4 regions of the Bradyrhizobium sp. SZCCHNS2022 genome follow, and region 3 is predicted to be linked to each of the others. Evidence: predicted binding sites of a transcription regulator. Region 3 holds the regulator's gene; each other region holds the start of a gene.
The links. Region 3 encodes LexA, which represses DNA repair genes until DNA is damaged. Its sites were predicted from a motif close to TGTTCNNNNTGTGTTCNG; they were not measured.
Positions count from the first base shown of each region.

Region 1: the regulator LexA is predicted to act here: its motif matches at 4,390-4,407, upstream of QXZ94_RS28425 (helicase-related protein).
Region 2: the regulator LexA is predicted to act here: its motif matches at 4,321-4,338, upstream of recA (recombinase RecA).
Region 4: the regulator LexA is predicted to act here: its motif matches at 2,356-2,373, upstream of QXZ94_RS26325 (YifB family Mg chelatase-like AAA ATPase).

Region 1 covers NZ_JAUHHZ010000001.1:6,343,841-6,351,529, forward strand. The annotation lists gene QXZ94_RS28395 (cold-shock protein) at 1-1, shown strand, start outside; gene QXZ94_RS28400 (transcriptional regulator) at 143-373, shown strand; gene QXZ94_RS28405 (hypothetical protein) at 488-736, shown strand; gene QXZ94_RS28410 (DUF2235 domain-containing protein) at 795-2,057, opposite strand; gene rpmB (50S ribosomal protein L28) at 2,401-2,709, opposite strand; gene QXZ94_RS28420 (DUF3108 domain-containing protein) at 3,255-4,103, shown strand; gene QXZ94_RS28425 (helicase-related protein) at 4,549-7,689, shown strand, end outside.
Region 2 covers NZ_JAUHHZ010000001.1:3,288,626-3,296,314, reverse strand. The annotation lists gene QXZ94_RS14680 (PilZ domain-containing protein) at 1-155, opposite strand, end outside; gene QXZ94_RS14675 (PaaI family thioesterase) at 301-741, opposite strand; gene QXZ94_RS14670 (hypothetical protein) at 1,025-1,321, shown strand; gene QXZ94_RS14665 (hypothetical protein) at 1,416-1,670, shown strand; gene QXZ94_RS14660 (hypothetical protein) at 1,682-1,819, opposite strand; gene QXZ94_RS14655 (DUF6894 family protein) at 2,016-2,255, opposite strand; gene QXZ94_RS14650 (hypothetical protein) at 2,523-2,801, opposite strand; gene QXZ94_RS14645 (hypothetical protein) at 3,660-3,953, opposite strand; gene recA (recombinase RecA) at 4,430-5,524, shown strand; gene QXZ94_RS14635 (DUF1835 domain-containing protein) at 5,769-6,896, shown strand; gene gcvP (aminomethyl-transferring glycine dehydrogenase) at 6,875-7,689, opposite strand, start outside.
Region 3 covers NZ_JAUHHZ010000001.1:2,433,985-2,441,673, forward strand. The annotation lists gene glp (gephyrin-like molybdotransferase Glp) at 396-1,607, shown strand; gene lexA (transcriptional repressor LexA) at 1,800-2,498, shown strand; gene QXZ94_RS10850 (hypothetical protein) at 2,790-3,230, shown strand; gene QXZ94_RS10855 (ComEC/Rec2 family competence protein) at 3,332-5,623, opposite strand; gene QXZ94_RS10860 (hypothetical protein) at 5,764-5,976, shown strand; gene QXZ94_RS10865 (glutamine--tRNA ligase/YqeY domain fusion protein) at 6,001-7,689, opposite strand.
Region 4 covers NZ_JAUHHZ010000001.1:5,884,231-5,891,919, forward strand. The annotation lists gene QXZ94_RS26315 (PAS domain-containing hybrid sensor histidine kinase/response regulator) at 1-53, opposite strand, end outside; gene QXZ94_RS26320 (hypothetical protein) at 190-669, opposite strand; gene QXZ94_RS26325 (YifB family Mg chelatase-like AAA ATPase) at 771-2,309, opposite strand; gene QXZ94_RS26330 (DUF2336 domain-containing protein) at 2,538-3,623, shown strand; gene QXZ94_RS26335 (outer membrane lipoprotein carrier protein LolA) at 3,640-4,407, opposite strand; gene QXZ94_RS26340 (DNA translocase FtsK) at 4,584-7,058, opposite strand; gene QXZ94_RS26345 (aminotransferase class I/II-fold pyridoxal phosphate-dependent enzyme) at 7,070-7,689, opposite strand, start outside.

The DNA.
Region 1 (7,689 bases), 3.9 Mb from region 3:
ATCGTCCTGATCTGACGTCTTGTTGAATGCCTAGGGCCATTTCACGGATGTACTGAAATGGCTGGTTTGCCCGCTCGATCCTGTATTGAGCGGGCTTTCTGCGTCTCGACGATAACCTGCAGCTTCGAAAGGATCAGTCGCGATGGCCACCAAGAAGACGTCGGAGCGCTCTCCCGAAAGCTTGGCACGTGCAGAGCGCCAACGCGTTGCCGCCGAAGATGGAGCAAAGGCGCGCGCCGAATGGGATCAGCGCGCCGTTGCCGTCCGCAAGAATATGGAGCGGCTGCGCGTGCTGCGGCTCGCGAAGGAAGCGGAGGCAGCGCAAGCCCCTCCTGATGCCGCACCGAAGCGGCGAAAGAAGGTCGCGCGCTGACAGGGCTGATTGGTTCCGATCGGCTGCGTCGTTGTGGTCGGAACTTTCAATCCGCTGCGCGATTTCGAACAGTGTTCCGCGTACAGATCCGACCTTCCGACCGAGGAGGCTGACGTGGCCAAGTCGACCGCAACAGACGTTCGCATTGCCAAGGACAACACCCCAGACAGAGGCCATACGATCGCATTTGCGCTTGCGATCGGGGCAACGCGGCAGGTCTGTCACCTGGAGACCTGCTTCTGCACGCGCAATCAGGCATTCGCCTATCTGCAGAGAAACCGCACGACGTTCGAGCAGATGGCGCGCGAGCAGTTCGCCCGCGGCGAGGTCAAGGACGGCGTCATTCATCTGCGCATGATCTGACGCGATCCGCGTCGGTGGCGTGCGCCGGCGGCTGTGCGGCGCTGACGCGTCTGCGCTGTTAGTCCGCCTTCTGCTTGGCCGGCAGCGCCACACGCTCATAGGACGACGGCAGATTGACCGGACGATAGTCCTTCGACTCGGCGATCCGCATCAGCACGCTCTCGTGGACGAAGGCACCATCGGGAATGAAGCGCGGCTCGCAATTCGGAATGTAGAAGCCGAAATGCACCTTGCGCTCCGGCCATTCCTTGTATTTCGCGCTCTTCGGAACATATTCGAGCAGGCGCCAGGCGGGCGTCATCGAGTTGTGCAGCGGGCCCTGGACGCTCGGCGCCACATAGGAGAACGGGCTTCTCTTGCGTTGCACGCCCCAGGCCAGCTGGTTCACGGTGCGCGGATTGACCGCGAGCCCGGCCTCGACGGCCTCGTCGAGCATCCACAGCAGCGGATATTTCGAGGCGGCCGACTGCGCCTCCGGGTAGCCGCCGCCAACGTCGGAATGCACACCCGCGAACCACACCTGCTTCGCGTCCTGCGGTCCCGCCTGCGCCTTGTTGAAGCGGTTGGGTGTGAAGGTCTGCGGCATGTCCCAGGGTTTCAGCCGGAACATGCAGCGCCGTTCGTCCATCGCCGCCGCCTGGCGGAAGATTCTGACGCTGGGATTCTGAATCGTGAAGGCGAGCTCCTCGAGGCTCGGCAGTGCGAACAGCCGGTCGGTGCGCGGCACGATCACGCTCGCCACCGTGTCCCACACGCCGACGAAATGAATGGTCGGCCAGCGCGTCGAGGTGATGCGCGCGAACTGCGCGGCCTGATCGTCGCGGCTCTCGGGGATCGGGCCTTCCTCCTCGGTGCTCTCGACCTCGGTGGTGATGCCGCGCCCGGCCTTCGGATTGTCGGAGGAGTATTTCTTGTAGGCGATGACGCCGGATCCCGCGAGGTTGATCTGATCGGGCGAAATCAGCCCGACCTTGTGGATCAGTCCTGCCAACACGCGCACGGTGTAGGCGCCGCGCGAGAAGCCGAACAGGAAGATGCGGTCGCCGTCCTGATAGTGCGTGGTCAGGAAGCAATAGGCGTTGATGACGTTGTCATCGAGCCCGTATCCGGTCGCGAGCCCCAGCACGAGATTGAAGTTCGCCTTGAAGCGGTGCCAGCTGTCCGGCTGCGTCAGGGTGCCGACGCCGGGATCATAGAACACGGCCTGATGCGGCGTCGTCTTATCGGTCTTGCGCAGGCAGCGATACAGCTTGAGGACGTTCGAGATGTTCTCGCTGATCTCGTTGCCTGTGCCGTCGCAGCAGATGACAATATTCTTCATGGCAAAGGAATGTCCGCAATAATGCTACCGCAGCGAGTGTAGAGTATCCGGCTGGCGTTGGGGAGGCCGGTCGGCATGACACTTCGTCTCTATTGTCGACGCCGATAAAGCATTCCCTGTCGGCGCGCATCGTTGACCGATGTGCGAACGCTTGATCACGAAGCGCATCGGGAATTCCGCCGAGTACGCGACATCTCCGACGCAATGCAATCGCGTCAGCCGCAAATGAGCGCGTCAGCCGCAAACGAGAAAGGCCGGATCTTGCGATCCGGCCGTTTCGTCGTCTCAATTCGCTAAGCCTGACGCAGGATGCGCCGAGCTTTGGCGATGAAGCTATCGCCCTTCAGCTCGCCTTGGCAACCGGAGCTGCGTCGGCGGCCTTCTTCTCGATGGCGCGCTTCAGCTCGAGGGCACGCGGCGACAGGGCCGCGGCGTTGGCCTTCAGCAGATAGGCGTCGAGGCCGCCATTGTGGTCGACGCTCTTGAGCGCGTTGGTCGAGACGCGCAGGCGCACGTTGCGGCCGAGTGCATCCGAGATGAAGGTCACGTTGCACAGGTTCGGCAGGAAGCGCCGCTTGGTCTTGATGTTCGAATGGCTGACCTTGTGGCCAACCTGGGGGCCCTTGGCCGTCAGTTCACAGCGCCGCGACATGGCAATAAATCCTCTCTCATCCCCGCACCCTTCGTCCGCTCGTGTCGGCGGGCCGCGGGGGTCCAAAACTCGTCCAGCTCGTCTCTGGGAGATGCGGTCCTATAGGGGGGATGCGGCTTTTCGTCAAGGTTTTGAAGGTCGCGGCAAATACAGACGTTCTGACCCGTCGAACCCGGGGGGACCTGGGCCCTGCAGTCGCCCGATCGGGTCCGGGATCGCGGATCAGCACAAAAGCAGGCGTATAATCAACGGTGTAGCCGGCAGTTTAGACCATATAAAGGGCGCATTCGGACGGGATGGATGGTGTCCCGCGGCAGCCCCGAATGCCAGAACGGCGGCATGCTGGCGCGGTCCGGCGGTCGGCGCGTGATTCCGGCAGATTTCGGAGGACCGCTTTCGGAGGCAGTTCTGGCGCAAAGCGCTGGACAAACCGCCATTGTCGGACGGTTCGCGTTGTTCGAAGGCGTTTTTGGCTTAAGTAGCAAGGACGGCGCGCCGGAGGCATCCGGCGCTCAGGCAGGCGGATCGGCAGGATCAATCCTCACGTGACCATCATCTCGGCTTCCTCATTCCTCCCCCGTCGTCTGGTCGCGGCCGGCGCCGCGCTCGTCGTTGTGCTGGTGGCGCAAGACGCACAGGCGCAATCCCGGCTGGATGCGCAATACACGGCTTCGCTGGCCGGTATCCCCGTCGGCAAGGGCACCTGGGCCATCGAGATCGGCGACGAGCAGTACGGCGCCTCGGCGCAGGGCGGCACCGCCGGGCTGCTCAAGAGCTTCTCGCAAGGCTCGGGCTCGGGCTCGGTGCAGGGGCGCGTCGTCAACGGCGCGCTGGTCGGCCAGAGTTACCAGGCATCGACCACTGCCGGGAAGAAGTCCGAGCAGATCCGTATCAATCTGCAGAACGGCAATGTGAAGGATTTCGCCATCGAGCCGGCACCGCCGGTCGATCCCGATCGCATTCCTGTGACCGATGCGCACAAGCGCGGCGTACTCGATCCGATGACGGCGTCGCTGGTGCGCGTGCCCGGCAATGGGGAACTGCTGTCCCCGGACTCGTGCCGCGGCGCTGCGCCGGTGTTCGACGGACGCATGCGCTACGAGCTCAAGCTCGATTACAAGCGCATGGAGAACGTCAAGGCCGACAAGGGCTATCGTGGTCCGGCGCTGGTCTGCGCCGTCTACTTCACGCCGGTCGCGGGCTACATTCCGGACCGGCCCGTCGTGAAATACCTGGCGCAGGCCCGCAACATGGAGATCTTCTTCGTGCCGCTGGCGGGCACGCGCATCCTGGTGCCGTTCCGGGTGGTGATCCCGACCTCGTTCGGCACGGCGATGCTCGAGGCGACCTCCTTCATCACCCAGGCCGCGCCGCACGTCGCCAAGACGCAATAGTCGCGCAGCGCCGGCTGCGATCCTTCTTCACGTGACGGGCCAGCGCGGCACATGCCGGCACGGCCGTGACAGGTCGGCGTTCACGGCTTGCGCCCGTGAATCCGTTTGACTCTTCGCCGATTCTGATTCGACTCGGGACTCACGACAATCGGCCCCAGTTCCCTCGCGAAAGCGTTGCTTGTCGAGCCCGCGAAAACTTGATCTAGTGCCGACTTGATCGCAGAGCGCGAGATGTTGCGGTGAACGAAGCCGGAAAGACGATGGAGTCAGCGATTCCTTCGTGATTCGTTCTCAAGGCGTTCCGAAGCTTAAGCTGCGGCACTATATGCGTCACAATGTGAGACAGGGGTCAGCATCGCAGCCTCTCCAGACACCGCCAAAATTTGCCTTCATCGCGCGTGAACCGCGCGCTTCCAACGCCGGCTTCGAGACCCACATTTAACGAATGGCTTTTTCGTCTTCTTCGGCTGCCTCGCCCTTCGAGCGCATGTCCGACCGTGCCCCTGGAAGCGGCGTCACTGCCGTGCTCGGTCCCACCAACACCGGCAAGACCCATCTCGCGATCGAGCGCATGCTGGCGCATTCGTCCGGCATCATCGGCCTGCCGCTGCGGCTGCTCGCGCGCGAGGTCTACAACAAGATCGCCGATCGCGTCGGCAGCGAGGCCGTCGCGCTGATCACCGGCGAGGAAAAGATCAAGCCGAAAAATCCGCGCTACTGGGTCTCGACCGTCGAGGCGATGCCGCGGGACCTCGACGTGTCCTTCCTTGCCGTCGACGAAATCCAGATCGCATCCGATCTCGAGCGCGGCCACGTCTTCACCGACCGCATCCTGAACCGCCGAGGCCGCGACGAGACGCTGCTGCTGGGAGCGGCGACGATGCGCCCGATCATCGAGCGGCTGTTGCCGGGAGCCTCGATGGTAACGCGACCCCGGCTGTCGCAACTCGAATTCGCCGGCGATCGGAAGATCACCCGACAACCGCGCCGGACCGCGATCGTCGCCTTCTCGGCCGACGAGGTCTATGCGATTGCTGAGTTGATCCGCAGGCAGCATGGCGGCGCGGCGGTCGTGCTCGGATCGCTGTCGCCACGCACGCGCAATGCGCAGGTCGCGATGTTCCAGAACGGTGACGTCGACTATCTCGTCGCCACCGACGCGATCGGCATGGGCCTCAATCTCGACGTCGATCACGTCGCTTTCGCTTCCGATCGCAAGTATGACGGCTATCAGTTCCGCCGCCTGACGCCGTCCGAGTTTGCCCAGATTGCAGGCCGGGCCGGGCGCGCAACGCGCAACGGCACCTTCGGCACTACCGGGCGTTGTGGCCCATTCGAGCCCGAGCTGGTCAATGCGCTGCAGAACCACGCCTTCGATACCGTGAAGATGCTGCAATGGCGCAACTCGAAGCTGGATTTCGCGTCCCTCAGCGCGTTGCAGGTGTCGCTGGCGGTCGCGCCCGGGCATGAGGCGCTGACGCGCGCGCCGATCGCCGAGGATCTGCGCGTCCTCGATCACGCCGCGCGCGACGCCGAGGTGCGCGACATGGCGCATGGCGCCGCGGCGGTCGAGCGTCTATGGGAAACCTGCCAGATCCCGGACTATCGCAGGCTGTCGCCGGCCGCGCATTCGGAGCTGGTGACCACCGTGTTCGGCTTCCTGATGCAGAAGGGGCGTATTCCGGACGCCTGGTACGCGGCCCAGGTCGATCAGGCCGACCGCGTGGACGGCGATATCGACACGCTGTCGGGGCGGATTGCACAAATTCGCACCTGGACCTTCGTGGCCAACCGGCCGGATTGGCTGCGTGACCCGGATTATTGGCAGGGGATTACCCGCGAACTCGAAAATAAATTGTCAGACGCCCTTCATGAACGGCTCACGGAGCGTTTCGTTGATCGTCGTACCAGTGTATTGATGCGGCGCCTGCGGGAGAACAGTGTTTTGAATACGGAAATCGGCAAGACCGGCGAAGTGATCGTTGAAGGGCACGCGATCGGCCGCCTCGATGGATTCACCTTCGCGCCCGACGCCGCCGAGGCCGGCTCCGAGGCCAAGGCCTTGCAGGCTGCTGCCCAGAAGGCGCTGGCCGGCGAGATCGAGGCCCGTGCCGAGAAGCTGTCCAATGCGCCGGACGAGCACATCGTGCTGACGGCCGATGGCACCATCCGCTGGACCGGCGACGCCGTCGCCAAGCTCGTCGCGGCCGACGACGCCCTGCATCCGCGCCTGCGCATCATTGCCGACGAGCGGCTCACCGGGGCTGCCCGCGACAAGGTGCAGGCCCGGCTCGATCTGTGGCTCAAGACCCATATCGAAAAGCTGCTCGGGCCGCTGTTCGAACTGTCGAAGGCCGAGGACATCACCGGCATCGCCCGCGGCATCGCGTTCCAGCTGGTCGAGGCGCTCGGCGTCATCGAGCGCACCAAGATCGCGGCGGAGATGAAGGATCTCGACCAGCCCTCGCGTGCGGTCCTGCGCAAATATGGCGTGCGCTTCGGCGCCTATCACATCTACGTTCCGGCGCTGCTCAAGCCGGCCGCGCGCGCACTGGCCGCGCTGCTGTGGGCCGAGAAGCAGGGCAATGTCGACATGTCGGCGCTGACCGGAGCGCAGCATCTGGCGAGCTCGGGACGCACATCGTTCCCGGTCGACAAGGCGCTGCCGCGCGACGCCTATCGCGTGCTCGGCTACAAGCAGGCCGGTGAGCGCGCGGTGCGCGTCGACATCCTGGAGCGGCTTGCCGACCTGATTCGTCCTGCTCTGGCCTGGCGCGAGAATGCGCAGGGCGAGAAGCCGGCCGGCGCGTTCGACGGCCGCGGTTTCGTGGTGACCCAGGCGATGACCTCGCTCACCGGCTCGGCCGGCGAGGATTTCGCTTCGATCCTCCGCGCGCTCGGCTACCGCATGGACAAGCGCCCGCCGCTGCCGCCCAAGCCGGTCGATGAGAAGCCCGTCGACGAGAAGCCCGTGGCTGAGGCGCCCGTCGAGGCTGCCGTTCAGGTGACTGCGGCTGAGCCGGCGGAACACGAGAACGCGCCCAGCGATGAGGTCGCAGCGATTGCCAGCGAGCCGGCCGACGAGCAGGCTCCCACCGTCGCAGAGGCCGCCGTTGCTCCGGTGATCGAGCAGGTCGTCGCTGTGCCGGACGCTGCCGGTGAGGAGCAGGTCGAGACCGCGCCGGCGTCGGCTCTGGCCTCGCTGCCGACCGTGGATTTCGTCACGCCGGACGCGGCCGGTGAAGCCGCTGCGGCCGAGCCGGTCCCCGCGAGCGTCGACGCTGCGGCCGAAGCCGTGGTGGCGGACGCGCCGCAGCCGGAGACCGTTGAAGCTGCTCCGAGCGAGCCTGCGAGCGCGGGCGATGCTCCGGCGACCGCGCCGGTTGCCGAGTCTCCCGCTGCCGAAGCGGCGCCCGCGGCCGAGCCGGTCCTGATCGAAGTCTGGCGGCCCGGCGGACGCTCGGAGGAGCGCAGGCCGCGTCACGATCATCATCAGCGGGGCCGGCACAATCGTCCGCAGCACGAGCGCGGGCAGGCTGCTGGCACGCCAGCGCCTGCAGGGGCAGCTTCGGCCGAAGGCGGCGAG
Region 2 (7,689 bases), 850 kb from region 3:
GGCAGGCCGACCGGGCTCACCACCTCGACCCGCGCACCCGTATCGGACATGTTGCGGACCATGCAATCGACCGCGCCGCCGCCGTCGAACGCCAGCCTGCCCTGCTTGAGCACCCGATGCCGGGGTGCGATCCGCTTCTCATCTGTCTCGCTCATGGCCGTAACCCGATGCCGGCTGACGCCGCCTTTCGTGTCAAAAGCGCGTAAAATAAATCAGGCCCGGGTTTCATTGAGATAAATCCGGCCCGCGAAGGCCGGACCGTCGTCTTTACGTTTCGTTAAGTCTCCGGAGCCACCCTTATCAGAGCATCGCAAAGGCGCTCGACACCATCGCCACCGGCTTGCCGTCGGATGCGCTCGTCAGCGTGACCCGGCCGAAGCTCATGGTCCGCCCCATCCGAACGACACGTGCATCCGCGATCACGTCGGCGGAGGCTATGGCGCGCATGAAATGCGTGGTCTGGTCGACGGTGGTCATGGGCCGATAGCCGCCGCTTGCCGTCACCATGGCGATCACCATCGCGGTGTCGGCAAAGGCCATCAAGGCCTGGCCGCAGACCACGCCATTGTCACGACATAGGCGTGAGGAGAACGGCATCCGCAGGATGGCCCCGGGCTCGCCCTGCGCCGATGGGGCGATGGCCTCGACCGCCAGAGCGAGATCCTTGATCCAGGGTGCGAACACCTCATCCAGGATGCGCCGCGCCTCGTCGAGGGTGAATTCCGGGGTGTCGTTCGGCACTGGCGGTGGTCCTCCGAGATTGTTGTCGCCGACAGGCTCCAGCGCAGGCCGGAGCGGCCGGCCGATGGCCGCCGGCTTGAAAAGGCCGGAGTTGAAATCCTATGATGAATGCCGGGGAGGCGACAGGTCCGGCGAGACGGCTGCGATACCCCGGGTTTGCGCCTGAACCTGGTTCCCTCAGACGGGGCATCCTGCAGACGTGGCATCCCGCGGACTTCGCATCCCGCAGACTTGGCGCAGGGCCATGCAATGGTATAAGGCGGCTTATACCGGGGAGTAACCAATGAAGAAGCTGATCGTGACGATGACGGTCGCCTTGCTGACCGGCTGGGCCGTTCCGGCGATGGCGCAGATGCCGAACATCAATCTTCTCGCGGATGGTCCGTCCAAGACCCCCGAGGAGAAGGAGGCGGAGGCCGCGCGCGACAAGGCCTACAAGGACACCATGCGCAAGATCCCGGATGCCAAGACAAGCTCCGACCCCTGGGGCAATGTGCGCGCTGCGGAACAGCCGAAGACGACCCCTCCGGTGAAGACCACGGCGGCTAAGAAGCCGAAATCCGGCGCCAGCACCAACTGAAGCGATTCGGCGGGCCAGACCCCCATCCTCCGGACTCGGATTCCGCGCAGTCTCGTCTATATTGACGGGGTTGCAGCGTGTCGGGAGTTCATTGATGGGGTTGCGCCCGCGGGACATCGCCAGCCGGATGGCGGCCCGGCGCCGGAAGGGCGACGGCCGCGAGGGCTACGTAAGCGATGGTTACGTGCGCGACACGTTCACCCTGCCGCGCGAGGAAGCGCGTGCCAAGGCGCGCGACTATCTGAGCCGCTATCCCAAGGCCGGCTATATGAGCGCCGTCGAAAGCTGGCGCGAGCTTCCCGATGGCGCCATCGAATTCACGATGCGGCGATTGCCGAGCGCAGACTAAAGCAACGCTGCTCACTCGCGCTCGCCGAGCAGCTTGCGGGTGTCGCGGTTGATGAAGTGAAGCCGGGTGCAGGCCTTGCAAACCACGGTTTCGTAAGCGCATGCGGGGTCGCCTGGCTTCGGCTCTTCCAGCCAATGCTGCACGTTCATCCCGGTCCGCGGACATTTGAAGATCAGATTACCCATACAAGTTTAAGTGTCTGCCAGGAGGGCAACTGGCTACTTGATCTGGATCAAGGGCGCCTGCCGAAATGGCAGGCATTTGCAACAACTTACGCAGCCTTTGGTTGTTGATTGTCGCGCTCGCCATTCAGGGTCGGCGCGACGCGCGGACCGCAAGCCGCCGTCACGCCTGGTCGAGCGACTCGGCCACGATGCGGATGCGAAAGACCGGCTGCCGCGTTTCGTCGAGCAGCTCCATCTGCCACTCGGAATTTTCGGCGAGCTTGCGCGAGATGCTGCTGGCCATGTCGGCGCACACAGTCGTCATCTCTTTCCAGGCTGCATTGCGATCGGCACACTCGGTGCCGTACTCGGACGCGCCTGAGAAGTGGCCGTTACGGATACGAAAGAAATAGAGCGGCATTGCCAAAACCGGTGAGCCCTGACCGCCCCAGGCCGCTGGGTTTGATGAACGCAGCGTAAATGGATGCGGAAACGCCCCTTGGATCAATTCCGGTAAAATACGGTCGCCAGTGGCGCCGCTCGCGATGGCCGCCAGGTGTCGTGGCTGCGAAAGCGCATGGCGTCGCGATTCCCGAGCCACCCGCGACGAATGAGCCTCGGATCGCCGCGATCCGAGGCTCGGGTCAACGTCGGAGCTTCCCGGCAGGGCAGTTCGGCAATGACAATTTCAATCTACTTCGTTACGCGCATGCTCACCTTGCGTCACATCAAGGTTGCAGGGCGAACGTGCGGTCTTTTGAGGGCGCGCATGTCGCGCGTCGAAGACCCGCTCAGGCACGACCGTGAGCCGGTAGACGACCTCCGTCGCGCCATCGACGGTTTCGAGCAGCGCGTCGCAGGCCGGGCAGCGGCGGTCTCCTGCAGCCCCGCGCTGCGAATGAAGCTCGATGCGCTGGAGGCCGGCTCTGCAGCAGCGGCAGGTGAGATCATCGCGTGTCATCGACATGATGATGCGTAACCGACGCGATCCGTTCCAGGTCGGCTGCGACAAAACGGCAGCTGCGCTGCTGATCAGTCCCCATGCGGGGGCGCGCAACGTCAAAAGCCCCGGACGCGGTCCGGGGCCTTCTTTCGGCGCGGATGGTTTCAGGGCCGTGCGCCTACGGGTGACAGAGCCTGCAGCCATTGCTGGCAGATGGCATTCGAGGGTGACGGCACATCACGCGCCAGTATCAGCCGGTGACATTCGCCAACCGTCATCGAAAACGAACAAACAAATTCGGGGCTGATCAATTCGTTGCGACGCCCGATGACCTGAATTTGTTACCACAACCAAAAGTTTATGACAATGGCCGTGGTTTGACGGTGACCCGGCCGCATATCGCGTGATCTCCATCACGTCCCGTCCAGGTGGCAGGACTTGTCGCCTTCTGATTGTGTCACGCATGCGGGGAACAGCAGCGCCATTTCATCCTGGACGAGCTGCTCGCCGATGGAGGTTCCTGTTGCCTGTCATGACCGCATGCACCGGCAACTCAAGGCCCCGCGGTATGATGGTCAACAGATAAAGAATGCAGGATCGTGTTCTCCTTGCCGAGGTCGGCAGGCCCGCAATCAATCATCGTCTTCGTGGTGCGCGCGAGGCCAGTCGCGGCCATCCTGCTGTGGAACTCGCTGCGACCGAGTGAGGTCGCGCGAGATCTAGGGATCGGCGAGAGCAGGTCGCTGCACGAAATCAGTGCGCGTGCTCATGTCATGAGCCGAACAAAAGTAGAAGGGTTGCGGGAACTTCGTTCTCGTCAGGAGAACCACGGAGCGTGCGGTCTACGCACGCGTGCAGAAGTCTGTTTGTTTGTCGTCTGCTTCAAGGAAAAGTTTTGACGAGCGTGATCGGGCCGACGATGGCGGCATTGAAGTCCGCGAGATGCTCGCTCGGAATCCAGTACTCCAGGTGGTCGCGCCCGCCGGCCTCGTGCACGTCGTAGCGATCGAGAAAATCTCGCCGCACCTCGAAGCGCAGCACATGACCACTGCCGCTGGCCGGCACGTTCCAGTCGCGCGCGATCTTCACCGCGTAGTCCTCGGTCAGCACGGGATAGAAGATGGGCTGCTCGGGAAGGCGCGGCGGAAATGCGCGCATGCCGGACGCTTCGATCAGCGCGAGTTCCTTCGGGCCGACCGGCCGCCACAGCGTCACGGTGGGAATTGCTGTTCGACATGCGGTGCCCGGGCGATGCGAGTTGCTGCGAGTTCGAGAGGAAGCAAACCACGAGCCGCATGGCAAGCTTGATGGCAAATACAATTCTTGGTTGAATTTCGGTTCGTCGCAGTCGAGGGAAGCGAGGCTCGATCGTGGGGATGGTCGGGTCGCAACCGGTGTCGCGGGTCGCGGTTCGGCCAGCCTGTCGCGACTTGGCTCGATCGCGCACCCCGGATCCTGTGCGCAGTCGCCGCTGGGGCTGTGTGATCGGCCGTCCATGCGACCGAGCCACTTGTGGCCTCTGCGAACGATCGGGAAAACGCGCAAGAACATATTGCGAACAAAGAACAGATGGGGTACATTCACCTCAAGATTGCTGCCCGACCTCGTTAACCGTTTGTCCATCCCGCGAATCCCCGCCATAAGGAGCGCCAATGTCCGCCACCGCCCTGCGTATCGTCGAAGGTTCCTCCATGGATAAGAGTAAGGCGCTCTCCGCAGCGCTGTCCCAGATCGAGCGTCAGTTCGGCAAGGGCTCGGTGATGAAGCTGGGCAAGAACGACCGCTCGATGGACGTCGAGACGGTGTCGACCGGCTCGCTCGGGCTCGACATCGCGCTCGGCATCGGCGGCCTGCCCAAGGGGCGTATCGTCGAGATCTACGGGCCGGAATCCTCGGGCAAGACCACGCTGGCGCTGCATACCGTTGCGGAAGCGCAGAAGAAGGGCGGCATCTGCGCGTTCATCGACGCAGAGCATGCGCTCGATCCGGTCTATGCGCGCAAGCTGGGCGTCAACATCGACGAGCTCCTGATCTCGCAGCCGGACACGGGAGAGCAGGCGCTGGAGATCTGCGACACCCTGGTGCGTTCCGGCGCGGTCGATGTTCTGGTCGTCGACTCCGTGGCGGCGCTGGTGCCCAAGGCCGAGCTCGAGGGCGAGATGGGCGAGTCGCTGCCGGGCCTGCAGGCCCGCCTGATGAGCCAGGCGCTGCGCAAGCTGACGGCGTCGATCAACAAGTCCAACACCATGGTGATCTTCATCAACCAGATCCGCATGAAGATCGGTGTGATGTATGGCTCGCCGGAGACCACCACCGGCGGCAATGCGCTGAAATTCTATGCTTCGGTACGCCTCGATATCCGCCGCATCGGCGCGATCAAGGAGCGCGACGAAGTGATCGGCAACTCCACCCGCGTGAAGGTGGTGAAGAACAAGCTGGCACCGCCGTTCAAGCAGGTCGAGTTCGACATCATGTATGGCGAGGGCGTGTCCAAGATGGGCGAGATCCTGGATCTCGGCGTCAAGGCGGGCATCGTCGAGAAATCCGGCGCCTGGTTCTCCTATGACAGCCAGCGGCTCGGGCAGGGGCGCGAGAACTCGAAGACCTTCCTCAAGGCCAACCCCGACATGACCGCGAAGATCGAGGCTGCGATCCGCCAGAACTCCGGTCTGATCGCCGAGCAGATCCTGGCCGGCAACGCCGAGCGCGATGCCGACGGCGACGGCGAGGAGCCGGCGGAGGAGTAGAGCGAGCATCGCGGGCGCCGGGGACGTCGGTTTGACGACGTTCCGGCGCCCGTCGTTTGCCCATACGTCGCGCTCCGGTGGATTGGCCTGGTTTCTGCGGGTGCAATCCTTGACGCAGCGCGCGTCCCTTGAGGGATGACTTGTCTCCGGGGGCAAACAGGAGAATCCGTGTTTCCGGATCGCCGGATCTGCGCAGTCGATGAGAGGGCGCAGGCCTTCTGGCGCCGGTTTTCGCCGAAATCGATTGCGGGCGGCCCAATGCGCCGTGCGCCGGTCGTGCCATGACGGAGCCAAGCGGATGACAAGCCTCATTCTCACGGCCGACGACCCCGGCGCCGGTGCGCTACGAAGAGGCGGCTTTGCCGATCTGGTGGTGCCGATTCTGCATCGTTTCGTGTGGGGGCCTTTGCCGTCCGATGCGGATCTGTCGGCCTTTCTCGCCGGACGCCCGCCGCGACAGAAGATGGCGCACTGGTTGGATTTCGCCTCGCGGCGCGAACTGATGGCCGCCGGTGTGCGCAGCCAGGGTCTTCTCGAAGTTGTCGATCGTTGTGATCGTGTCGAGCTCTGGATGGACACCCGACCGAACGACCAGCTGGTGCTCATCTGGCTCTTGGATTATCTCCGCCATGACGCGGAGATCGCGACCAAGATCGTGTTGCGGCATGTCGATACACCGCTTCATGCGCCAGCTTGGCAAATCGCCGAGCAGACGATGGGCATTGCAGTTTCACGCGAGCATATGGAGCTCGGTCATCTCGCATGGCGGGCTTTTCGAGCGTCGACGCCGCAGGCCTGGTGCGATCTGTTGAAGCAGGATCTGAGTGCGTTGCCGCAGCTTCGGCGCTGCGTGCTGGAGATGCTCGATGAGCTTCCGGGGGCCGCGACGGGCCTCGGCGCGTCGGAGCTGAGAATCCTGGAATTGCTGTCCGCCGGCTACGAGCGCCCGCTCGACGTGCTGCCGCCCTTTCGGGAGCGCTTTCAACGACGCGTGTTCGACTATTGGGAAGCCGGCGCGCTGCTCGACGGTCTGGCGCTGGCGCCGGTGCCCGCGATTTCGGGCCTGGCCGAGTGGCCATTCTCGATCGAGATGCACCACGGCCGTGAACGTCTCGACCGCTACAAGGCGAGCACGCTTTCGCTCACGCCGCTCGGTAAGGCCATCCTTGCCGGCGAGGAGGACTTTACGGCCCTCAATCCCATCCGGCGCTGGTGGGGCGGCACCGAATTGACCAACGCCAATCTCTGGCGCTGGCATGGCGTGCTGATCGCGCCGGACCCCGACACGGCTCACGTCATCGACTGTCGTGAGCCGTGGCAGGTGACCGATTGGAGCGGGCGCGAGGCAGCTTACTCCGCTGCCTGCGCGTAGTCGTCGACCGGCGGGCACGAGCACACCAGGTTGCGATCGCCATAGACGTTGTCGACGCGGCCGACCGGGCACCAATACTTGTCGGTGCGCGAGGTGCCCTCCGGGAAGCAGCCTTCGCTGCGCCGATAGGCCCTGGTCCAATCGTCGTCGGCGATGTCGTGCACCGTGTGCGGCGCGTGACGCAGTGGCGAGGCCTCGATCTTGAAGCGGCCCTGCTCGACCTCGGCGATCTCCTTGCGGATCGCGATCATGGCGTCGCAGAAGCGGTCGAGCTCGGCCTTGGACTCCGACTCGGTCGGCTCGATCATCAAGGTGCCGGCGACCGGGAAGCTCATCGTCGGCGCGTGGAAGCCGTAGTCGATCAGGCGCTTGGCGATGTCGTCGACGGTCACGCCGCTGGTTGGCTTCAGCGGGCGCGGATCGATGATGCATTCATGCGCGACGCGGCCGCGCTCGTTGCGGTACAGCACCGGGAAATGCGGATCGAGGCGTGCCGCCACGTAGTTGGCGTTGAGGATCGCGATCTCGGTGGCGCGGGTCAGGCCATCGCCACCCATCAGCAGCATATAGATGTAGGAGATGGTCAGGATCGAGGCCGAGCCGTAGGGCGCCGCCGACACCGGGCCCACGGGGTGCGCGGTGGCGCCATCGGTGTTGGGATGACCGGGCAGGAACGGCGCCAGATGCGCCTTGACGCCGATCGGGCCCATGCCCGGGCCGCCGCCGCCATGCGGAATGCAGAACGTCTTGTGCAGATTGAAATGGCTGACATCGGCGCCGTAATCGCCGGGAC
Region 3 (7,689 bases):
CGACAGACTGCAGCCACCGCCTCCCCACCTCACGTTTCGTGACGACCGCGAACCGTCCCTCTTCATCGAGGCGGGATGCGCGAGAAGATGCAGGTGATCTGCCCGACGGCGCAAGCGGAAACAGTGCGGCAAACTAACACGACGGGCAGTTGGCGCATGGCGGAGATGCGGAAATTGCCCGTCGGGCAGACACGCGGAGGAGAGCGACGAACGACGACGCTGCTGTCTAAGTCGAACCGACTATGCGGATCGGACATCCGGTCTGATCGGTTCTCTCGGTCCAGCCGGTCCCGATCCAACGGAAGCGACTTGCCCCGGGGACTTGGCCGCGCCGTGCACGTTCGGTTAGAACGCGACTCCCGCGAGTCGTCCCGCCTCCGTCCGAAGGAACTCTCATGGCCTTGATGCCGGTGTCCGATGCGTTGTCTGCGGTGCTCGCCGGCGCCGAACCGCTGGCCGAGGAGATGGTCGGGCTGGACGAGGCGTTTCACCGGGTGCTGGCGCGTGACCTCGCGGCGCTGCGGACGCAGCCGCCGGAGGCGATGTCGGCGATGGACGGCTATGCGGTGCGCGCGGCCGATGCCGACAAGCCCCAGGCGCGGCTCAAGGTGATCGGCGAGGTCGCCGCCGGGCGGCCGTTCGATCGCGTCCTCGGGCCTGGCGAGGCGGCGCGCATCTTCACCGGCGGCGTGGTGCCGGACGGCGCCGACGCCGTCGTGATCCAGGAGGACACGATCGCGGACGGCGATCACGTCGTGCTCAGCGAGGCCGCAATCACGGGCCGTCACATCCGGCCGGCAGGAGTCGACTTCCACGAGGGCATGGTGCTGCTGAGCGCCGGGCGCCGGCTGAGCGACCGCGATCTGTCGCTCGCCGCCAGCATGAACCATCCGGCGCTGCCGGTGCGGCGGCGCCCGAGGGTAGCGCTGCTCGCCACCGGCGACGAGCTGGTGATGCCCGGCGCGACGCCGGGTCCGGGCCAGATCGTCTATTCTAACGGCTATGCTCTGCGCGCGTTGGTGCGCAGCGAAGGCGCCGAGCCTGTCGATCTCGGCATTGCCGCCGATACGCTCGACGCCACGGTTGCCGGCATCCGCCGGGCGCGCGAGGCCGAGGCCGACATCCTGGTCACCACCGGAGGCGCCTCGGTCGGTGATCACGACCTGGTCAAGCAGGCGCTCGAGGCCGAGGGCGTCGAGATGGCGTTCTGGAAGATCGCAATGCGACCGGGCAAGCCGATGATGCATGGCCGGCTCGGCGGCATGAGGGTGATCGGGCTGCCGGGCAATCCGGTGTCGTCCTATGTCTGCGCCATCCTGTTCCTGGTCCCCTTGATTCGACGCCTGCTCGGCCGCGACGAAGCGCTGATGCCGCGCGAGACCGCCCTGCTCGGCCGCGAGCTCGCCGCCAACGATTCGCGCGAGGACTATCTGCGCGCCCGGCTGGAGGAACGCGCCGACGGCACGCTGGTCGCGACACCGGTGACGCAGCAGGATTCGTCGCTGCTCGGCCATCTCGCGCTCTCCCAGGCGCTCGTGATCCGTCCGGCCTTTGCGCCGAAGGCGCCGGCCGGCAGCCCCTGCGAGATCCTGCGCCTGCCGAACTGAGCGGTTTTCCCCGGCAAAGCCCGGATCGTTCATCATATTTTTAGGATTGCGGAACACACATCGAACATATAGTGTCCGTTCATGATTTGTTTTTAGTATGTTGCGGGCGACGCGAATACGAACGTCCAACTCCCATTCGCCCTTGGACGCAGGGCGCGGACTCGGACGATACAAACTGGGGACCAGGTCGAGATGCTGACGCGCAAACAGTACGAACTTCTGCGGTTCATCAATGAACGGCTCAAGGAAGCCGGCGTGCCGCCGTCATTCGACGAGATGAAGGATGCCCTCGACCTGCGCTCGAAGTCCGGCATCCACCGCCTGATCACGGCGCTGGAGGAGCGCGGCTTCATCCGCCGGCTGCCCAACCGTGCCCGCGCCATCGAGGTGATCAAGCTGCCCGAGCTGTCGCAGGCCGGCAACAATCGCCGCGGTTTCACGCCGTCGGTGATCGAAGGCAATCTCGGCAAGGTGCGGACCTCGACGCCCGCGCTCGATGATGGCGAGCGCCCGGTCGCGGTGCCTGTTATGGGCCGCATCGCCGCGGGTACGCCGATCGAGGCGCTGCAGACCCGCAGCCACACGATCAGCGTGCCGGCCGACATGCTCGGCAATGGCGATCACTACGCGCTCGAGGTGCGCGGCGACTCGATGGTCGATGCCGGCATTCTCGACGGCGACATGGCGCTGATCCAGCGCAACGAGACCGCCGACACCGGCGACATCGTGGTGGCCCTGATCGACGATGAGGAAGCGACGTTGAAGCGTTTCCGTCGCCGCGGCGCCTCGATCGCGCTGGAGCCTGCCAATACCGCCTATGAGGTGCGCATCCTGCCGCCCAACCGGGTGAAGATCCAGGGTAAGCTGGTCGGGCTCTATCGCAAGTACTGAGCACGTGCTGAGCGCGGACGCGCTGGCATCGGACGACATGCACAGTTGAGCGGCGGCGCGATGCTTGGAGCGTCGCCGCAGCTCAAAAACGAGTCACACGCGAATGCACCTCATGATGTGCAGCGCGGCACGCTCAAACGCTTGTGATCATCAGCGGCCACACGCCATGCAGATCAGCGCAGAATTGCCGTGAAGCGCGCGCTAACATCGCCTCGATGTCCACTCTGATAGAGGCCTGCGCCTGTCCGGGGGGAAGCGTGGGTCGGCTATCTCTCAGCGAGGAGCGATCCGATGTGTGACTACAGCCTCCATGCCGTTGCCTCCCGTCCTGCCAAGGTCGGCGAGACGCTGATATCGACGACCTTCCGCGGCACCGCGACCCGCGGCTTCGCGGTGGAGACCGAGCCCAACGTTGCGGTGTGCATGCTGCCTGGCACCGAGCTCGCCTTCGCCGAGGACGTCCGCTACGACAGCCGCTGGCTCTGGACCCGGACGATCCGCGAGCGCGTCGCCAAGTTCAACACGATCGAAAAGCACATCCCCGACCGCCATCACGACGCCATCGAGTTTGCCGACGGCCGGCACGTGCTCGTCACGCAGCTCTGCGAAGGCCAGCGCGTCACCGTGCTGCAGCTGCCCGTCACCAGGCAGCCGGGCGAGCACCGTCCGGATAGCGCGGAGGAGGCGCCGGCATCGCAGACGACGCGGATTCGCCGGATCAGCATCACCTGACACGCGTCGTCGATTTCGTCGTCTCGGATCGCTCGCCCGCAGCCCTCGGCCGGCACCTGCCGAAGCCGAGGGCGCGAGCATCAGCGCGGAAGCCGGACGAACTAATCCTCGATCACCTGCTCCGCCTCCGGCGGAGTCGCATCCTGGCCACGCGACGCAGGCGCGCGCGGTGTCAGGGTCATGTCGAATTCGCCGGTATCGGCCGAAGCCGGCCACCACGGGCGATCCGTGCCACCAGTGCGCACCGGCGTGACCGCGAAGCCGGCGCCCCGCTGCACCAGCATCAAGGCGCCCTGCTGCTGCAGACGCGGGCGGTCGATCACGGCGGCCGCACACGACGACGGCGCGGCGCGCGCGGTCACGATCAGCGCGGCACGGACGCAATCATCGGCGATGGCGTCGGCGCGCAAGGTCATGGCGACGAAACGGCCATCGGCCATCGCCACGACACAGCCCGCCTCGTCGCAGGACACACCGTCACCGAGTGCAGCATCGGCGGGCAGGCGCGCATCGGCATCGGCGGCGAGCCACTCCTTAGTGACGAACACGTCCTTGCCGGTGCGCATCACATGCAGGCGCCCGTCGCGGCCACGCACCGCCACCGCGCGTCCGTCTCCGGCAATGAGAATGTCGGGCAACGGCGTCGTGGCGGCCCACAGGGTGGCCGCCGCGAGCACGACGGCGCCCGACCAGCGCAGCGGCGTCCGCAACAGCCCGATCAGGATGAGTCCGAGACTGGCCAGGATCAGCGGGCCGATGCCGAACGCCGGAATCCGTCCGACCGCGCCCGGTAGCGCCGCCACCCAGCGCGTCACCGCGATCATCCAGTCGATCCCGAAACCCATCAGCGACCACCAGAAGCCGTCAAGGCCAAACGGCACCGCCAGCAGTCCCATCAGGCCGGCAGGCATCACCAGCACGGACACCACCGGCATCGCCGCGAGATTGGCCAGCACGCCGTAGGGCGTGACGCGATGGAAGTGGAAGGCGGCGTAGGGCGTCGTCGCGAGCCCCGCGATCAGCGAGGCCAGCAGCAGCATCGCAAGCTCGCGCCCGCCCCACAACGCGATGCGCTGCGAGGCGGAGCTGTCCGGCGTCGCGAACAATCTCGGCAGGCCGAACTGCACCAGCGCGACGAGGCCGAGCGTCGCCGCGAACGACATCTGGAAGCTCGGATGCACCAGCGCCTCGGGCGCTGCGACCAGCACGATCATCGCGGCGACCGCGAGCGTGCGGAAGGTGACGGCGCGACGGTCGACCATCACGGCGATCAGCACGACCGCCGTCATGAAGAAGGATCTCTGGGTCGCGACCTCCGCGCCCGAGAGCAGGAGGTAGAACGCGGCCGCGACCAGCGCCGCGACCGCCGCCCACTTCTTGATCGGATGGCTGACGGTGAGGCCCGGTATCAGCGCCAGCAGCGCGCGCACCGCGAAGAACACGACGCCGGCGACGACTGCCATGTGATAGCCGGAGATCGACAGCACGTGGCCGAGGCCGGAGACGAACATCGCGTCGTTGACATCGGGCGTGATGGCGTCGCGCCGCCCGGTCAACAGCGCCGTGGCGATGGCGCGCTCATCGCCGTCGAGCCGGGCGCGGATGCGCGCATCGATCGCATCGCGCAGGCCCTGCATCACAGCCGCATAGCGCAGGCCGAAGCCGGCCGCCTGCGGCGGCGTCACGGTCGTGATCGTTCCCATGACGAAGCCGGAGGCTCCGATGCCCTGGAAGAACATGTCGCGCGCGAAATCGTAGGCGCCCGGCCGCACCGGCGCGAGTGGCGGCAACAGCCGTGCCTTGAGCTGCACGAAGCTGCCGACGTCCGGGGCGGTGCCCTTGCGCACCGCGAGCCGCACCCGCGCCAGCGTGATCGCATTGCGCGGGCTCTCCATCGCAGTCACGCGCAGCACGATGCGGTCGCTGCGCCCGCGAATGTCGCGCGCCTCGACGAAGCCCGCGAGCGACACCGAATAGAGCGGTCGCGCCAGCACCGGATGCGCCACGCGCGCGGTCTTCACCGTCGCCACCGCGAAGCCGCAGGCGGCGGCCGCGATCATCACCGCCGCCGGAAACAGCGGTTGGCGCCGCATCAGCATGGCGACCAGACAGAACAGTGCCGCGGCGATGGCGCTGACCCACAACACCGGCTCGTGATCTGCGGAGAGATACAGCGCGATGCCGGCGCCGAAGGCCACGGGCACCCATGGCAGCAGCCGCCCTGCGCCGGCCTCCTCGCGCGCCCAGCCCCTGAGGCGCGCGGCAAAGGACGGCCATGCGGCCGAGCCGATCGCGGGCCAACCGCCAGCCAGCGCGCCGCGCGGCGGCCAGACGTCGGCCATCACGCCCGCGATCCCGCGACGCCATCCCGGCGGCCTGACCGGCCCCGCCATCGCCACACCACCCGCTACGACACCGGGCCGGAAGGCTACTGGAAGCTGCGCGAGCGCGCCTAGCAGAACAGAACGAGAATCCCGGATTTCTCCATGCGCGATACACTGGAACTTTTTGCACCGCCCGCGCTTATCGGGGTATGGACGCCCACGATATCGACGACCCCTTCTCCGACCTGGATCTGGAGAAGGCCATCCATCTGCGCTGGACCCTCCGGGACATCAAGGCGCACCGGCTCACACTTTCCCCCATCGCCGACGACGACCTGTCGCTGCTGACCGAGCGCGGCCTCGTCGAGGTCAGCGACGGCGTGCCGACGCTGACCGAGGCCGGGCAGGACGCGATCAACTGACCCCATCCGTTGGCACGGGCGGCCTCACCCCTTCGCGACTTCCTTCGCGAAGGTGTCGCGCAGGCCGATGGTGCGGTTGAACACCAGCTTGTCCGGCGTCGAGTCGGGATCGCGGACGAAGTAGCCCTGGCGCTCGAACTGCATCGGCTCGGCCGAATTGCTTTCGGCGATCGCGGGCTCGATGCGCGCATCGGTCAGGACCTCGAGCGAGTTCGGATTGAGGTCGGCGGTGAAGTCGGCCGCGTTCGGGCTCGGATTGGCGAACAGCTGGTTGTAGATGCGAATCTCGGCTTTCAGCGACTGCGCGGCCGGCAGCCAGTGCATGGTTGCCTTGACCTTGCGGCCGTCGGGCGCGTTGCCGCCCTTGGTCTGGGGATCATAGGTGCAGCGCAGCTCGACGATCTCGCCCGCGTCGTTCTTGATGACCTCGCGGCACTTGATGAAATAGGCGTAGCGCAGCCGCACCTCGTTGCCGGGCGACAGGCGGAAGAACTTCTTCGGCGGGTTCTCCATGAAGTCGTCCTGCTCGATATAGAGCTCGCGGCCGAAGGCAATCTTGCGGGTGCCGGCGGAGGGATCGTCCGGATGGTTGATCGCTTCGAGCTCCTCGACCTGGCCTTCCGGATAGTTCTCGATCACCACCTTCAACGGACGCAGCACTGCCATGCGGCGCTGCGCCGTGCGGTTCAGCTCCTCGCGGATGCAAAATTCCAGCATGCCGACATCGACGATGCTGTTGGCCTTGGCGATGCCGATGCGCTTGGTGAATTCGCGCACCGCCGCCGGCGGCACGCCGCGGCGCTTCAGGCCGGCGATGGTCGGCATGCGCGGATCGTTCCAGCCGGAGACATGGCCGTCCTGCACCAGCCGCGTCAGCACGCGCTTCGACAGCAGCGTGTAGGTGAGGTTGAGACGCGCGAACTCGTACTGCCGCGGATGCGACGGCACCGGCAGCTTGTCGAGCAGCCATTCGTACAGCGGCCGGTGATCCTCGAATTCGAGCGTGCAGATCGAATGCGTCACGCCCTCGATCGCGTCCGACTGGCCGTGGGCGTAGTCGTAGCTCGGATAGATCTTCCAGGTGTCGCCGGTGCGCGGGTGATGGGCGTGCAGGATCCGGTACAGCACGGGATCGCGCAGATTGATGTTGCCGGCGGCCATGTCGATCTTGGCGCGCAGCACGCGCGCCCCGTTCGGGAATTCGCCGGCCTTCATGCGCCGGAACAGGTCGAGATTCTCCTCGACCGTGCGGTCGCGGAACGGGCTGTTCTTGCCGGGCTCGGTCAAGGTGCCGCGCGCCAGCCGGATCTCCTCCTGGGTCTGGTCGTCGACATAGGCGAGGCCGGCCTTGATCAGGCCTTCCGCCCACTCGTACAGCCGCTCGAAATAATCCGAGGCATAGAACAGGTTGTCGCCCCAGTCGTAGCCGAGCCAGCGCACGTCGGCCTGGATGGAATCGATATATTCCTGCTCTTCCTTGGTCGGGTTGGTGTCATCGAAGCGCAGATTGCAGCGGCCGCCGAACTCCCGGGCGATGCCGAAGTTGAGACCGATCGACTTGGCATGGCCGATATGCAGGTAGCCGTTCGGCTCCGGCGGGAACCGGGTGACGACGGTCTTGTGCTTGCCGCTGTCGAGATCGGCCTGGACGATGTCGCGGATGAAGTCGCGCCCTGCCTCTGCCGTCGCTGCCGTGTCTGTCGTCGTGGTCAT
Region 4 (7,689 bases), 3.5 Mb from region 3:
TGACGGCGCATGAACCGGCGCAGGCGCAGCCTGATGCGAAAAAACGGTCCCATGTCCATCTCCCCCGGTGCCGTCGATCCCATGTCGTGGCCGACCCGCACCATGCGGCGTCGGTATTGCCGAGACTTTGAAAGGTCATGCAGGCCCGACCTGGCGCTGCAGAGATGGTGAACCGGGCGTTAGCCCGGCTCACAGAACCGGGTTGGCCGGCGACGATGCGTGGCCACGGGCCGCGACGATCAGCGCGGCGGCCTCTCTTGCCGTGGTGCGGCTGGAGCGGACGTAGATGCGATAGTCGAAATCGCCGTCGGCCGCGGCGTCGACGCTGAGATAGATGCGCGGCGCACCCGCAAGCGGATCGGCGGCGATCGCCACGAGCTGCGTTGCGGCGCTGATGCGGCAGCCCCGATCCTCCCGCGCGGGAGCATCGTCGACCACGACGAAATCCGCCGTCTCCGGACGCTCTGCCAGCGCCACGCGGACGGTCGCCAGCGCGGGATCGTCGGTGAAGTCGACATGGAGATCGGCGGGATAGGGCGCGGAGCCGAGCGAGACGGTGTCGGCACCGACGGCAATGCAGGGCTGCGGGGAGGGCGCCAATTCGAGCTTGGCAACAACCGCTGCCGCGATCAGCGGCACGGCCGACACGAAGACATTGAAACGCAACATGACACGCACCGACGCGGAAGGCCTGATGACGAAACGCGGGCCTTATGGTTGTCGGAGCGTAAAGAGAAGTCGTTACCAGAGTGTTGAAAAAGACGAGGCGTTCACGCCGCATGGCGATTGTCTTCCGCCAGCGCGCGATACGACAGCGCCTCCGCCAGATGCAGCCGGCCGATGGTGTCGACATGGTCCAGATCGGCCAAGGTGCGGGCGACACGCAGCACGCGGTGATATCCGCGCGCCGACAGGCGCATCGTCTCGGCGGCCTCGCGCAGCAGCTTCTGGCCCGGCGCATCGAGCTTGGCGATCTCGTCGAGCACGGCGGCGGGCGCCTCGGCGTTGGTCCTGATCTGCGGCAGGCCCGCTTTGACATAGCGGGCGCGCTGCAGGTCGCGCGCGGCGGCGACGCGGGCGGCGACCTCGGCGGAGCCTTCCTTCGACGGCGGCAGGATCAGGTCCGCGGCCGTGACGGCCGGCACCTCGATGCGCAGATCGATGCGGTCCATCAGCGGGCCGGAGATGCGCATCTGATAGTCCGACGTGCAGCGGTCGATGCGGCCGCGCTTGCAGGCATAGCCGGGCTCGAACGCCTTGCCGCAGCGGCACGGATTCATCGCGGCGACCAGCATGAAGCGGGCCGGGTAGGTGACGCGGTGGTTGGCGCGCGAGATCGAGACCTCGCCATTCTCCAGCGGCTGGCGCAGCGAATCCAATACGCGCGGATCGAACTCCGGCAGCTCGTCGAGAAACAGCACGCCCTGATGCGCCAGCGAGATCTCGCCGGGACGGGCGCGCAGGCCGCCGCCGGTCAGCGCCGCCATGCTGGCGGAATGATGCGGGCTGCGGAACGGCCGCCGGTTGGTCAGCGCGCCGCCTTCGATCTCGCCGGCGACCGAGGCGATCATCGACACTTCCAGCAGCTCGGCCGGCGACAGCGGCGGCAGGATCGACGGCAGCCGCGCCGCCAGCATCGACTTGCCGGCGCCGGGCGAGCCGATCATCAGCAGATGATGCCCGCCGGCGGCGGCGATCTCGAGCGCGCGCTTGCCGCTCTCCTGGCCCTTGATGTCGCGCAGGTCGAGCAGGCTGGCGGGTGCCTCCTGGATTTTCGGCTGCGGCCGCGACAGCACCTGCGTGCCCTTGAAGTGATTGGCGATCTGGATCAGTGACGTCGCCGCGATGATCTGCAGGTCGGGACTCGCCCACGCTGCCTCGGCGCCGCAGGCCGCCGGGCAGATCAGGCCTTCCTCGCGCGCATTGGCGCCGATGGCCGCCGGCAGCACGCCTGCCACCGGCGCGATCGAGCCGTCGAGCCCGAGCTCGCCGAGCACGGTGAAGCCACTGAGCGCATCCGGCGGAATCGCCCCGATCGCAGCCATCAGCCCGAGCGCGATCGGCAAATCGTAATGGCTGCCTTCCTTGGGCACGTCGGCCGGCGCCAGATTGACGGTGATCCGCCGCGCCGGCAGCGCGAGCCCCGAGGCGATCAGCGCCGAGCGCACCCGCTCGCGCGCCTCCGACACCGCCTTGTCCGGCAGCCCGACGATCGCGAATGCCGGCAGGCCGGGTGCAACCTGGACCTGCACGTCGACCGCGCGGGCCTCGATCCCCTCGAAGGCAACGGTGGAAACGCGCTGGACCATGATGCCCCTCCCGGCCGAGAGGCTAGCGGAAGCGGGCGATATCCGCAAGAACAATACGGGAACATAGGGGCCGCCTGGCGAGGCAATCCATTAACGACGGCCCCGTGCAGCCTCCTGCGGCCGCACTGAGCTTAACGCCCCTTTAGTCCGGCCTTCGCATTCTTTCGCAAAATGCTGATCGACCTGCGCCCGATCACAGCGACGGGTGCCGACAAGAAGAGATGTGTGATGCCCCCAGCGCCTTCGGCCGCTCCGGCCGCCAAGTCGCCCGCCGCCAAGTCGCCCGCCGTCGAGGCGCGGACGGTGTCCGAGCTCGCCACCGACATTCTGCGACGCACGACGAGCCTGTTCCTGGCCGGGCCGCGGCCGGCGCCCGCCGAGCAGCTCGATCTCTACGACCAGATGTTCGCCCGCCTGATGCCCCAGGTGGCGACCGACGTGCTGGCCGAGCTGAGCATGGCGCTGGCCGGCGTCGAGCGCGCGCCTTACGGCACCGCGCGGCTGCTGGCGGTTCATCCGGAGCTGCGTGTCGCCGGGCCGATGCTGGCGAAGGCCCAGGTGCTGACCGAGCGCGACCTTGCCGAGTTCATCAGGAGCTCGAGCCCGGCGCATCTCGTTGCGATCGCCGCCCGCCGGGGCATCGGCGACAGCCTCACGACGCAGCTGATCGCGCGCGGCTTTCCGCCGGTGCGCATGGCGCTGGCGCAAAACCTGACCGCGAAACTGTCCGAGGACGGCTATCGCAGCCTGTTCAAGATCGCCGAGCGCGACGAGGATCTCGCCGAGAAGCTGGCGCTGCGCAACGATCTGCCGGCCAAGCTGTCGCGCGCCTTTGTCGCCGCCGCGAGCGAGGGCGCCCGCACCCGCTTCATCAAGGCGGCGCCGCCCGCCACCCGCGCCACGCTGCAGGCTGCTCCGACACGCTCGGCCGGCGCGGCGATGCGCGCGATCTGGGATTACGAGCAGGTGAAGGCCGAGGTCGCCACGCTCAACCGCAGCGGCAAGCTCGGCGACTCCGCCGTCAACCGCTTCTGCGTGACCGGCGATTTCCCCGCGGTGATCGCGGCGCTGGCGCTGCTCTGCGTGGTCTCGATCGAGACGATCGAATCGCTGTTGCAGGAGGATCGCCTCACCGATCTGCTGCTCGCCTGCAAGGCGGCGCGGCTCAGCTGGGCGACCACGGCCATGATCCTGCGCGCCCGACCGAGCTGCGACGCGATCGCGGCCGACGATCTCGACGAGGCGCGCAAGCGCTTCGAGAAGCTCGCGCTGTCGGAAGCGCAGTGGAAGGTGCGCGGGCTCGAAGCCGGCTGAGCACGAAGCGGCTGCGTCAGCCCGGCGGCGTCGACGGGTAGGTCGTGAAGTCGATCTTGAACATCGCCGGATCGAGCTTCTTGGTGGTGTCGAGATTGTAGACGGCGACCGTCGTGTCGTAGCCCTGCGGATCGGTCACGGTCCACTGCTTGAGCTGGCCGTCCTTGGCGCCGAGCATCAGCATCAGCCGGCTGGTGCCGATCAGCGCCTGCTTCTCCTCGATCGTGATCGTGACGTAGAGATCGTCGGCGGCGACGGCGATCACGTTGGTGTCCTTCAGCAGGTCGATGCGGTCCGACAGCAGATAGCGCAACGGTGTCTGCGAGAGCGGATAGACGTCCTGGGTCGCCAGCTTGCGGTCGCGGACGACCAGCGACGAGCCGTCGGCCACGATGTCGATCGGCGTCGGCGGATCATATTCGAAGCGCACCTTGCCCGGCTTCTGGATGTAGAAATCGCCCTTGGTCTTGCTGCCGTCGGGGCCGACCTGGACGAAGTTCCCGACCAGCGTCTGCAGCGACGACAGATAGGCACTGACCTTGGCGGCCTGCGCCTTCTGGTTGGCGTCGAACGAGGTGAAGATGCTGGCCGGCACGTTGCGCCGCGGATCGGGAATGACCGGGTTGGGCGGCACGGTCTGGGTGGTCGTCTGACCGCCGCGCTGCTGCTCGGAGGCGCTGAGCTGGGAGCCGCTCTTCGCCGCGGATTTCGGGGCCGGCGTGGTCTGGGCGGTCGCGTGGCCGGCGACGCCGGTCAGGGCGCTGGCCGCAACGGCGCAGGCCATCAGCCGGGCGGACAGGCGGCGTCCGGGCGGAAGCGAAAAGGGGTTGTTCAACAAGGGGCTTTTCAAAACGACGTCCTGATTCTTACGCGTTTCTATCGTGGTTCGGTCGGTCAGCGTGATCGTAATTGCGTGAAGTTACGACCTGGAAACGGCAGATCTGGGACCAAAGGGCGCCGTCAGAACCCGCCTTCCTCCTCGGGCACCAGGATCTCGCGCTTGCCGGCGTGGTTGGCCTGGCCGACGATGCCTTCCTGTTCCATGCGCTCCATCAGCGAAGCGGCCTTGTTATAGCCGATCTGCAGCCGGCGCTGAATGTAGCTGGTGGAGGCCTTGCGGTCGCGTTTGACCACGGCGACCGCCTGGGAGAACAGGTCGTCGCCCCCGCCGCCGCCGCCCATGCCGGTGGCGTCGAACACCGCGCCGTCCTCCTCGCTCGGTTCCTCGGCGGTGACCGCCTCGAGATATTCCGGCGAGCCCTGCGCCTTGAGATGGCGCACCACCTTCTCGACCTCCTCGTCGGAGCAGAACGGGCCGTGCACGCGGCTGATGCGGCCGCCGCCGGCCATGTAGAGCATGTCGCCCTGGCCGAGCAGCTGCTCGGCGCCCATCTCGCCGAGAATGGTGCGGCTGTCGATCTTCGACGTCACCTGGAAGGAGATGCGGGTCGGGAAGTTCGCCTTGATGGTGCCGGTGATGACGTCGACCGACGGACGCTGCGTCGCCAGGATGACGTGCAGGCCGGCGGCGCGCGCCATCTGCGCGAGGCGCTGCACCGTGCCCTCGATGTCCTTGCCGGCGACCATCATCAGGTCGGCCATCTCGTCGACGATGATGACGATGTAGGGCAGGGGATCGAGGTCGAGCTTCTCCTCCTCGTAGATCGCCTTGCCGGTCTCCTTGTCGAAGCCGGTATGGACGGTGCGCGTCAGCTCCTCGCCCTTGTTGCGGGCTTCCGCGAGGCGCGCATTGTAGCCGTCGATGTTGCGCACGCCGAGCTTGGCCATCTTCTTGTAGCGCTCCTCCATCTCGCGCACCGCCCATTTCAGCGCGACGACGGCCTTCTTCGGGTCGGTCACGACGGGCGTCAGCAGATGGGGAATGCCGTCATAGACGGAGAGTTCGAGCATCTTCGGGTCGACCATGATCAGCCGGCACTGGTCGGGCCGCAGGCGATAGACCAGGCTGAGGATCATGGTGTTGATGGCGACCGACTTGCCCGAGCCGGTGGTGCCGGCGATCAGCATGTGCGGGGTGCGGGCGAGGTCGATGATGATGGATTCGCCGCCGATGTTCTTGCCGAGGCACAGCGGCAGCTTGGCGACGCTCTCGGTCGCCTCCTTGGCCACCAAGAGCTCGCGCAGATAGACCTTCTCGCGATGGACGTTGGGCAGCTCGATGCCGATGGCGTTGCGGCCGGGCACGACGGCGACGCGCGCCGACAGCGCGCTCATCGAGCGCGCGATGTCGTCGGCGAGGCCGATCACGCGCGACGACTTGATGCCGGGCGCCGGCTCCAGCTCGTACAGCGTGACGACCGGACCGGGATGCGCCTTGACGATCTCGCCGCGCACGCCGAAATCCTGCAGCACGCCTTCCAGCGCGCGCGAATTGGCCTCCAGCTCGCTCTTCGACAGCGGCTGGCGATCGGAGGATTTCGGCGCCGCCAGCATCGAGACCGACGGCAGGTCGTATTTGTCGTTGGACTTTTTGGCAGGAGTCTTCGGCGCCGGCTTCTTGCGCGACTTCGGAGCAGGCTCCTCCTCCTCTTCCTCCTCGTCTTCGCCGGCCTCTTCTTCCTCGCCCTCGTCTCCGTCCATCTCGGGCGCGAGCGTCGGCTTCTTCTGGCCGCGCGCCAGGCTCGGCTCCTGCCGGCCGGCCGCGGCCGTGCGCGGCTGCGGGCCGGAGGAGACCAGCGCGCGATAGGCCGTCGAGAGGAACCAGCCGATCTGCGCCTTGGCGCTCATGATGGCGTGGAACACCCAGCCCAGCCGGATGGCCTTGCGATCGTCGTCATCCTCGGGGTCGGACAGCGGCGTATCATCCTCCTCGTCGGCAAGCAGGCTCGGATCGGCGTCCTTCGCGCCCATGCCGCCCGCCACCAGCAGGCAGCCGATCATCGCGACGAGCAGGAGCGTGCCGAGCACCAGGCGGTAGATCAGGCCGGGCGGTCCGAACACCACGGCCGGCGCGCGTACCAGGGCATCGCCGACGACGCCGCCCAAACCGGTCGGCAGCGGCCAGGCATGCGAGCGCGGCCAGCAGCTGGCGAGGCCCGCGGCGATGACCGCGCCGAGCACCCAGGCGCCGAAGCGCAGCGCCTCGCGGTCGAACGGCCGGTGCGTCATCATCCGCCAGCCGCGGATCGCCAGCGGCAGGATCGCCATGATCGAGCCGAGGCCCAGGATCTGCATCAGCAGGTCGGCACTGATCGCGCCGGGATAGCCGACGATGTTGCGGATCGCGCGCGAGGTGGCGTGGGACAGGCTCGGGTCCTGCACCGACCAGGTCATCAGTGCCGCGGCGGCAACGCCGCACAGCGCGATCAGACAGAGGCCGGCGAGCTCGCGCAGCCGCCGCACCAGCGCCTCGCGCAGCGAGGTCGGCAGATGGTTGACCAGGGGAATGACTCGTTCGATCGCCGGCATCCGCATCAGCCCCGCGATTACCCCAACGTCTCGACCAGCCGGTGCAGCGCCTCGCCGGTCGAGGCGGCGTCAGCGACCAGCGCCAGCCGGATATAGCCGACGCCCGGATTGAAGCCGTTGGGTTGCAACCGCGCCAGATAGCTGCCGGGCACCACGCGCACGCCAGCGTCGCGATACAGCCTGACCGTCACCTCCGCGTCACCGCCGCGATCGGCGACGTCGAGCCAGACGCAGAAGCCGCCATCGGGTCTCCTGTAGCCGTAGCGGTTGCCGATGATCTGGTCGGCGAGATCGAACTTGGCGCGGTACAGCCGCCGGTTCTCCTCGACGTGATCCTCGTCCGCATAGGCGGCAACCGCGACGTGCTGCAGCGGCACCGGCACCTGCGGCGCGGCGACGTTGCGCAGCTCATGGAAGGCGGCGAGAAACTTGCGGTCGCCGGCGGCGAAGCCGATCCGCATGCCCGGCACGTTGGAGCGCTTCGACAGCGACTGGAACGCGACGACGTTGCTGTAGTCGGGCCCGGCATGCTCGAGCATGCTGCCGGGCGCCGCCTTCGTGTAGATCTCCGAATAGCATTCGTCGCTGAAGATCAGGAAGCCAAAGCGGTTGGCGAGCCGGACCAGCTTGCGCATGT